DNA from 4 places in the Gorillibacterium sp. CAU 1737 genome. Region 4 is predicted to be linked to each of the others. Evidence: riboswitches for the same ligand, from Rfam matches in the RefSeq annotation. Region 4 holds a riboswitch; each other region holds the start of a gene.
The links. A riboswitch is a leader RNA that binds a small molecule or an ion and turns the genes downstream of it on or off. The one in region 4 is predicted to bind cyclic di-AMP.

Region 1: it holds a riboswitch for cyclic di-AMP, as region 4 does, so the genes downstream of both, AAFN83_RS03180 (C40 family peptidase) here and AAFN83_RS21145 (ubiquitin-like domain-containing protein) in region 4, are expected to answer to the same signal.
Region 2: it holds a riboswitch for cyclic di-AMP, as region 4 does, so the genes downstream of both, AAFN83_RS11620 (C40 family peptidase) here and AAFN83_RS21145 (ubiquitin-like domain-containing protein) in region 4, are expected to answer to the same signal.
Region 3: it holds a riboswitch for cyclic di-AMP, as region 4 does, so the genes downstream of both, AAFN83_RS15960 (KamA family radical SAM protein) here and AAFN83_RS21145 (ubiquitin-like domain-containing protein) in region 4, are expected to answer to the same signal.

Annotation. Positions count from the first base shown of each region.
Region 1 is NZ_JBDQQO010000001.1:683,595-685,787, forward strand. It holds gene AAFN83_RS03170 (copper amine oxidase N-terminal domain-containing protein) at 1-240, shown strand, start outside; gene AAFN83_RS03175 (hypothetical protein) at 356-559, opposite strand; cyclic di-AMP (ydaO/yuaA leader) riboswitch at 873-1,118, shown strand; gene AAFN83_RS03180 (C40 family peptidase) at 1,144-1,971, shown strand; gene lpdA (dihydrolipoyl dehydrogenase) at 2,046-2,193, shown strand, end outside.
Region 2 is NZ_JBDQQO010000004.1:409,883-412,075, reverse strand. It holds gene AAFN83_RS11625 (hypothetical protein) at 1-451, shown strand, start outside; cyclic di-AMP (ydaO/yuaA leader) riboswitch at 668-800, shown strand; gene AAFN83_RS11620 (C40 family peptidase) at 804-1,271, shown strand; gene AAFN83_RS11615 (ABC transporter ATP-binding protein) at 1,394-2,193, opposite strand, start outside.
Region 3 is NZ_JBDQQO010000007.1:176,306-178,498, forward strand. It holds gene AAFN83_RS15950 (collagen binding domain-containing protein) at 1-225, shown strand, start outside; tRNA gene AAFN83_RS15955 (tRNA-Met) at 381-454, shown strand; cyclic di-AMP (ydaO/yuaA leader) riboswitch at 535-678, shown strand; gene AAFN83_RS15960 (KamA family radical SAM protein) at 890-2,062, shown strand; gene AAFN83_RS15965 (SDR family NAD(P)-dependent oxidoreductase) at 2,092-2,193, shown strand, end outside.
Region 4 is NZ_JBDQQO010000015.1:47,941-50,133, forward strand. It holds gene AAFN83_RS21145 (ubiquitin-like domain-containing protein) at 1-846, opposite strand, end outside; cyclic di-AMP (ydaO/yuaA leader) riboswitch at 1,097-1,281, opposite strand; gene AAFN83_RS21150 (ABC transporter ATP-binding protein) at 1,616-2,193, shown strand, end outside.

The DNA.
Region 1 (2,193 bases), on a different contig from region 4:
GAAACTGAGACGAAGGAACCTTTTAAGATGCAAGCGATGATCAAGGGAGTATATCAGCATGAAACATGGCTGGGTAATTATTCATTATCCTATGACATAGAGGGCTACTCCTATGTATCGGTGGAAAGTTCCTTCCATCTTGGGCCTTATTATGAAAACGAGATGCCCGATTTGCGCTACATTCCTTTTTCGCTCTACAAAGCTTTTTCGGATGCCTACGAGAAAGGGTTGCTTAGCTAACTACGCGGGGTGAAACCCGATCATTGAGCCCTAGAGCAAACAAGCCTCCAACTCTCGCAAGGGAGATGGAGGCTTTTATTTGATTTGGTTAATTCAAGGGTCTAAGGGTTCCGTCTTAAAAGGAAAAACCCGCAAATGTTTGCGCGGCCTTGTAAAGCACATAGAGCAAAATGAGATAGGCGACGATCGTAAGCCAGGTAAACTTCCGCTTTTTGCGCAGCTTCTTCTTTTTCTCCTTGTCGTCCCAATCATCCTGTACGTCCAGACGTGCCTGGTGGCGAATGACTTCTTCCTCGTAGACCGGATCGTTCTTGTCCATCGTCAGCCCTCCTCCATCTCAAGATATGAGGGGATTTGCAGGGATATGAACAAGCAGGGCTGTTGTTCCCAGAACTTCCTTATACCGAATTGTATATACTAAGTGATATACTCAAGATGCAAGCGCAAGGCTTGCTTCATAACCTTTTTTTCTCCTTTTTGCCGCTGGATATAGGGATCCGGCGGTTTTTTTGCGTGTAGAATTCGTGAGAAATTGCCGTTCTATGGGAGTAGGAGGTTCTTCCTATTTTGCGGAAATGACCATGATTTGCCATTGTCTGAGCCGATTCCGCATGGTACCGTAGGATAGAAAAAGAAACCAATAGCCGAATCCGGTTCTGTTTGGCCGGTACGGGGGATGTATTTGCCGGGTATATCGATCGGGGAACTTCTAAGCAAGACCTCGGGAGCGAGTGCCAACGGCGTAACCTGCGTTTCTTGCTTGTTCAGCGAGAAACATGGGTTAGTGGGGTGAATGTCAGGCCGGGTAATCGGCTGGCTAGGGAGGGACCTCTTCCCGAATCCGTCAACTAACCTCGGAGGCATTAGGAGGAACAGAAGCTGAAACCGATCATCAAGAGTCTGTTGCTAACGTCTGCTGTTTTCGTTTCCGGTGCTCTTTTTGCCACTTCGACTGAAGCGGCTGCCTTACCCGTCAAGGTCCAATTGAACGACAGCCTCCTTTCCTTCCCCGACGCCCAACCGTTTGTGGATGATAACAGCCGGACTCAAATTCCGGTGCGGATGGTGGCGGAAAAGCTGGGGTATTCCGTTTCTTCGACCCCGGTTGGAAAACAAGTGAAGGTGACGATCTCGGGAAATGGGCGTACGGTCGTCCTGCAGACGGGATCCAACCGCGCGGAACTGAATGGAAAAGGGATCACGCTCGATACGAGCGCCATTTTGTCGGACAATCGCACTTATGTGCCCCTGCGGTTTATCTCCGAATCCTTTGGAACGGAAGTGGACTGGGACTCCAAGACCCAGCTCGTTATCGTCAGTTCGGATGGCAAAGACCATTCGCCTGTTCTCAAAGCGGTAAGCCCGGCGACGATCCTCGTGACCAACTCGCAGAAGTACCTGGGTATTCCTTATATGTGGGGCGGAAATACCACGAGTGGATTTGATTGCTCCGGCTTTGTCCAATTCCTGCTCAATCAGCAAAAGGTATCGGTTCCGCGTACGGCGGACGGCATGCGGCAAAGCACGGGAACGTCTGTTTTTGCGCCCACTCCGGGGGATCTCGTCTTTTTCTCGGACAGCCAAAAGGCGCCGGCCAGCCACGTGGGTATCTACCTGGGAAATGGGAAATTCATCTCCGCCACCAACTCAAAAGGGGTTCAAATTACCCCGCTTACATCCGGGTATTGGGGCAATCGTTATTTTACGGCCAAACGGGTCTTCTCTTCCTGAGAAGGTCCGTTTTCATTTTGGATTGTCATTCGGTGGAACAAACGGGTACAATGAGGGACGTATGAATTGCCGTAATGGAGGGGATCGCGTTGTCCAAACCCTATGAAGTTGTCGTACTGGGCGGAGGAATCGGAGGCTACACGGCTGCCATTCGGGCTGCTCAGCTCGGCAAGACCGTAGCCCTGGTGGAAAAGGAGAAGCTCGGGGGAACCTGCTTGCACC
Region 2 (2,193 bases), on a different contig from region 4:
TCTCTCGTTCTTCGTTTATTACCTGCTCCAGATGACCCTCACCCTGGTTCCGCTCTTCTGGCTCTTCCCTGCCATCCATTCCGTAAACGACCTGTATCGCGTGGCCGCACAGCCCAACACGCTCCTCCTCTATGCTGCCGCCTATGCCGCCTACGGATACCTGCTGCACCTCTTGTTTCTCCACCTGCAGTTTGGTCGAGCGAGCGAGCAGCCCTTTCTCTCGACCCTGATCCGGGCGGTCACCTCAAGCCTGTCCATCCTCGGATTGGCCGCGCTGCTTCTCCTGCTGACCGGCCTTCTCTCCGCGGGGGTCGTGACCGCCGCGCTCTGGGATGCCGGGCTGTGGACATTCCTGCTCTACCAGGCCTTCAGCTTCGTTCGCACCTTCCTTTCCCTCTGGGGAATCACCGCTCAGCATGAGCTGTTCATGAGGAAGAGCGAGCACGTCTGACCGCAAATGCTCAATAGGCCGGACCCGACAAAAGCGAAGCTTTCGTCCTTTTTGGACAAAGCTTCGCTTTTTTGACGGTTCTGGGCGGGTGCCCCTATTTTTCGAGTGTCCACACATTTTTTTATAGAAAATTAATATAGTAGGGAGGAAACAGACGATTTAAGGCGAATACAGTTTTTCGAACGATTGAATCCGCTCGCTATCCAGCACGGGTTGGATCCGAACAAGCCGAATTTCCGCAAGGAAAACGGGGGAACCGTCTTGGGTGAATTGATCTTGCAAGAGAAGGATCATAGGGAACCTTCAACCGAACCCTTAGCTAACCTCGTAGGCACTGGAAGGGGATTTTGTCTTGAAGAAGGCTGTTTTGGCATTGCTTGGTTTCGTGCTCACGCTCGGAATCATGTCCGGTCACGCGTTCGCCGATGACTCCAGCAAGCTGGAGACCAAGGTGGGTAAGCTGATCGGCATCGATTACAGCTACGGCGGCACGACCACCAAGGGCTTCGACTGTTCCGGCTTTACCCAGTACGTCTTCGATGCCTTTGACATCTCTCTCGATCGCAGTTCGAGAGATCAGGCGAAGCAAGGAAAGGCCGTGGACAAGGACGATCTTCGCGCAGGCGATCTGGTGTTCTTCGACACCGGCGGCAACGGCATCTCGCATGTCGGGATTTACCTTGGAGCAGGAGTTTTCGTTCATGCGTCGACCAACAACGGCGTGATCAAGAACAAGTTGAGCGAATCCTACTATGCCAAGCGGTATGTCACCGCTCGCCGAATCCTGACGAACGAGCAGTACAACGATATCGCCAAGTAAGCCCGTACGATCCAGTCCAGCTTCGAAAAGCCCCCGAACCACTCGGATTCCCCGTGGTTCGGGGGCTTTTCGCTTGCTATATTAGGAATTTCGTCCCGCAGAAGCCATCCCCTGCCGACGGATCAGGAAGCCGCTCCCGCGAGCTCCCCTTTCTCCGCTTGCGCAAATTGCAATTCGTACAGGTGGGCATAGAGACCGCCTCGTGCCAAAAGCTCCGCATGTGTGCCTGTCTCGACAATCTTTCCCCGATCCAGCACGACAATGCGCGTCGCTCCCCGAACGGTTGATAAGCGGTGAGCGATCACCAGGGTGCTTCGTCCTTGCATGAGCGTGTCGAGCGCCTCCTGAACCCTTCCCTCCGACTCGTTATCCAGCGCGCTTGTCGCCTCGTCGAGAATGAGCAGCGGCGCCTGGCGCAGGAAGGCACGTGCAATCGCAAGCCGTTGCCGCTGACCCCCGGAGAGGTTCGCCCCGCTCTCAGTGAGCACGGTGTCATAGCCGTCCGGCAGGCGCTCGATGAATTCATGAGCTCCGGCAAGCTTGGCTGCCTGCTCGATGGCGTCGCGACTCGCTCCCTCTGAGCCAAAGGCGATGTTGTCCTGGATGGTCCCCGAGAAGAGGTACGGCGATTGCGGAACATACGTGAGGTGAGAGCGGGCTTCTTCCCGATGGGTCAAGAGCGGCACGCCCGCTACTTCCACATCGCCTTGATCCGGTTCATAGAGGCCGCATGCGAGGCGGGCGAGCGTCGTCTTGCCCGAGCCGCTCGGCCCCACGACAGCGACGGTCTCCCCCGGTTGAACCGCGAGGCTGAGTCCGCTGAAGAGCGGCTCGCTCGATTGGCCGGGGTGCTGAAGGTGAACGTCCTTCAGCGCGAGCACCGGAGCGTCGGCTGCCTCCGTAGGAGCCGCCGGGCGGGAAG
Region 3 (2,193 bases), on a different contig from region 4:
GATCAGGATGGCAACGAGACCGAAGTGATCGTGGAGATCGACGTGGATGAGATTCCGTTCGGCGGAACGGATCCCAGCGGCTCGGGCTCCGGTTCGGGATCGGGAAGCACCCCGCCTGCCACCCTTCCGCAAACGGGAGAGGCCAGCAGCCGCGGTTTGCAGGTCATCGGTCTTGGGCTCATCCTATTGGGTGCAGGACTTCGCCTCCGTTTGAAAAAGAACTAATCTGACTGTTTATGGACGCCTGCTGAAAGGTTCACCTTCGGCAGGCGTTTTCCTATTCACCACCCTTGTTTCGGGTGCCCGGCCTCTCTTTGCGGAGAATCAAAGAAGATTGTTGTTGCATCCTGTTGCTGATCGTGATATGATGTAAAAGTTGACGCGGGGTGGAGCAGCCCGGTAGCTCGTCGGGCTCATAACCCGAAGGCCGCAGGTTCAAATCCTGCCCCCGCAATTAGAATGATACCCCTTCCGTTTCGGCGGAAGGGGTGTTTTGTTGCCCAGGGTTGCCAGATGCGGAGATCAAGGGTACAATAATTGGTAGCGCTTAATTTCCGGACCATTCGTCCGGAGAGCGGGGGAACCAAGTCTTTGGGGCGAATCGCCGCATTTGTTGCGGCATAGGGAACCATCCTTCCCGAGCCCGTCAGCTAACCTCGTCGGCAGAAGATGGGTCCGTCTTTTTCCTCATGAGCAGAACGCGACAAGACCCTTTCCGGGTCTTTTTTTGCATCCATCGACCCTTCTGTCTGAACGTCTGCTGGCTGTTTCTTGTTCCTGACAGCCCATTCCAGCAAGGAGAGGAGGTCCGACCCGGCGGATGGCACTTTTTCCGCCCTGCGGGTGCAGCAAGCGCATATCTGCCCATAAGGATAAGGAGGAACGATCCATGATGACACCGGCAAGCTTCGCCACTATGGCCAGACTGGATACGTATCTGAATGAAGAGGAGCGAAAGAAGATTCGCTCCGTTGCCGAGCGATATGCTTTGCGCGTGAATGACTATTACTTAAACTTGATCGACTGGAACGACCCGCACGATCCCATTCGCAGGCTGGTCATTCCGGGGGAAGGTGAGTTGGCTGAATACGGCCGCTTGGACGCCTCGGATGAAGAAGCCAATTACGTTGTTCCCGGCTGCCAGCACAAGTATGGCGCAACCGCCTTGCTCGTCGTATCGGAGGTGTGCGCCTCCTATTGCCGATATTGCTTCCGCAAGCGACTCTTCCAACAGGAAGTCCAAGAGGCAACCGCGAATCCGGAACCGGGAATTGCCTACATAGCCCAGCATCCCGAGATCAGCAACGTCTTGCTTACCGGAGGAGACAGCCTCATGCTCTCGACCGGGAAGCTCACGGCCATCCTCAGCAAGCTTCGAGAGATTCCGCATGTCCAAATCATCCGACTTGGGACGAAGATGCCTGCCTTCCAGCCGATGCGAATCTATGAGGATGAAGCCTTACTGGAGGCCGTTCGGCAATACTCCACACCGGAGAAGAGAATCTACATCATGGCGCACATGGACCATCCAAGGGAGCTGACACCCGAGGCCTGCCGCGCTTTCCGCGCCTTGCAGGATGCGGGAGCCATCGTCATGAACCAGACGCCGATCCTGAAGGGCATTAATGATGATGCGGGTGTCCTCGGGGAGCTTCTGGACCGCCTGTCTTGGATGGGGGTCGCGCCTTATTACTTTTTTGTTAACCGCCCGGTAGCCGGGAACATCAGGTTCGTCCTTCCGCTGGAGAGGGTCTACCGGCTTGTAGAGGAAGCGAAGGCACGGACCTCCGGCCTTGGAAAACGGGTTCGTCTCGTGATGAGCCACTCCTCCGGCAAAATCGAGATTCTGGGCATTGAGAAAGGAAAAGCCTATTTGAAATATCACCAGTCCCGGGAGGGACGCTACGGCAAGCTGATGCTGCTGGACTGCCCGCCTCACGCGGCTTGGTTTGACGATCTTCCGGGACACGAACGCTATTGGAGCGCTCCCGGAAGCAAGCAGCGGTTCGTCATGACCGTCCCGGCCTCTCCCAAAGCTTCCAGCACAAGCTGTCACCCCTAATTGCCACCCTGGTTTGGAAAGGAGTCGCCATGGCCTTTCGACGTCTGTTGGAGCATGCACTCTACCCTCACACTTCGCTGAATTTCGATAAGCTTGCTCTTGCGCTGAAAGGCAAGACCATTCTGCTGACC
Region 4 (2,193 bases):
CTTCTTATACGTGATGGGCGTGCCGCTCTTGACGACGGTAAGCGCCTTTGCTTTCTCTGTCTTGGTGGTTGCAGTTGCCGTGCTTGGCTTCGCAGACATGGCGACGACCGGATTCTTGGTTCCGACTGCAACAATCTTGTTCACACTCTTGGCGGCGACGGTCTCTGTGAGGACATTCTCCTTCACCTTGACGCCGTCCTCATACACGAGTTCCTTCGTAACGATCTTCTTGCCTTCTTTGCCCTCCTGGAGGGTCTGCTGCTTGCCCTTGAGCAGCGTTGCGTCTTGCTTCTTGGTGGTGGTAAATGCAATCGACACTTCGGTGTCTTGCTTGGTCTTCGTTACGCGGACAATCTCGACCCGGTTGGTCTCCGACAGAGAGGATCCAATGGCCGGGGTAATGCGGTCATCTTGATCGACGGTGATGTGGAATTGCTTCAGCGCGGCATCCAGCGTTTTCTCCACGGTGTGAAGAGTCTGGACCTTGCCGTCCGCCTTCAGCTCGATGGTGCGGGCCCGCTCGATCTCCACTCGGTCTCCATGCTTCAGTTTCGCATCGAGAGCCAGAGAGATGCGGTCGTAATCGCCTACCGCCACCTGCTGTTCACTCAAAAACTTCTCAACGGTGGTCTGCTTGGTTTTAAAAACCTGCTCTTCCCCACCTACGGCCAGAGCAATGCTCTTGGTCCGGGTACCGCTCAGCAACATGAAAAACATAGTGGTCACCACAAGGGTGAACAATGCGAGATACGTCACTCTGCGCACGTTTTCATGCTTCCAACGCAATGCGAAGGACATGCTGGATGATCGTTGCTCATGGGGGTTCTGGTTCTTCGGTTCTCCCACTTGTTTCGGTCCTCCTTGAAAGCCTCGCCATCGACTGTTATGCATGATTTCATCTGACGTGACTATGGATTTTGGTGAAGCATCCGCCAATTTCCGTTTACAATTTGCCAGATCAAAACGGCACTCTCGTTTCCCCACCTCCGCTCTTTTTCTTCTCCATTTGGCCCTTATGGTATTTTTTGGTCACGTATGGACGCAAAAAAGCCATAAGAAGAGGGCTTCTCGTGGCTACATAGACCCGCCCGATCGATACCTCTCTCTTCAACGCTTACGAGGTTAGCTGACGGATTCGGACGCGAGAGTCGCCCTACGCAAAGAAGAACAGCTTGCTTCCCCTTCGCGATTCACCCCTAAAACCTGCGAATGATCCGGAACCACCCGGCACTCGCATTACGGTTCCCCCGTTTCCCAAATGGAACTCAGCGAACTTGTTTGGAAAATTGGCATGGTTTATTAAGTTATCCTGAATGTATGATACGCCTTCCCGGTAAGACATGTAAAGAGACAGCAGCCTCCCGTAGACAGCAAAAAAGGGCCATCTCCGCCTCTATAGCGGAAATCGCCTAATCAAAAAGGTTAAATGCTCCCTAAATCGCCCATTTTCACAGGGACGCTCACTATTTCATAGTTTTCTTGCTTCCGGACACCCTCCGTTTATAATAAAAGGGAAGATTTGCTCTATTCTTTTAACGCCGGAATGCTCCAAAAAGTTGCGCTGGTCTGAAAATTTGGAAGCGGTTTTTTTACGCCAAAAAGGAGCTTGGATCTCATGCAGTCGATTTTATCCGTGGATGGATTGTTCGGAGGGTATTTGTACCGCAAGCCCGTGATTCGAAATCTTTCTTTTACCGTTGAAAAAGGAGAGATGGTCGGCCTCGTCGGCCTGAATGGAGCCGGCAAAAGCACCACCATCAAGCACATTCTCGGGCTCATGGTCCCGGAGCAGGGAGAAATTCGCGTGAACGGGGTTACGCTCAGCGAAGATGCCGGGCTGTATCGTTCCTCCCTCGCCTTCGTGCCCGAGAGCCCGGAGCTCTACGAAGAGCTTACCATCCGGGAGCACCTGGATCTCACCGCTCGGGTATACGGCATCGATCGACAAGCCTTCGAGGAGCGGGCGGAGCGGCTCATGGCCCTGTTTCGCATGAAGGAAAAGGCGGGAAGCTTCTCGCGGCATTTGTCGAAGGGAATGCGGCAGAAGGTGATGCTGATGAATGCCTTCTTAATAGAAGCGCCGCTCTATGTCATCGACGAGCCGTTCCTCGGCCTCGATCCGCTCGGTATCCGTTCCCTTCTCGAGCTGATGGCTTCTTTTAAAGAGAAGGGCTGCAGCTTCCTGATCAGCTC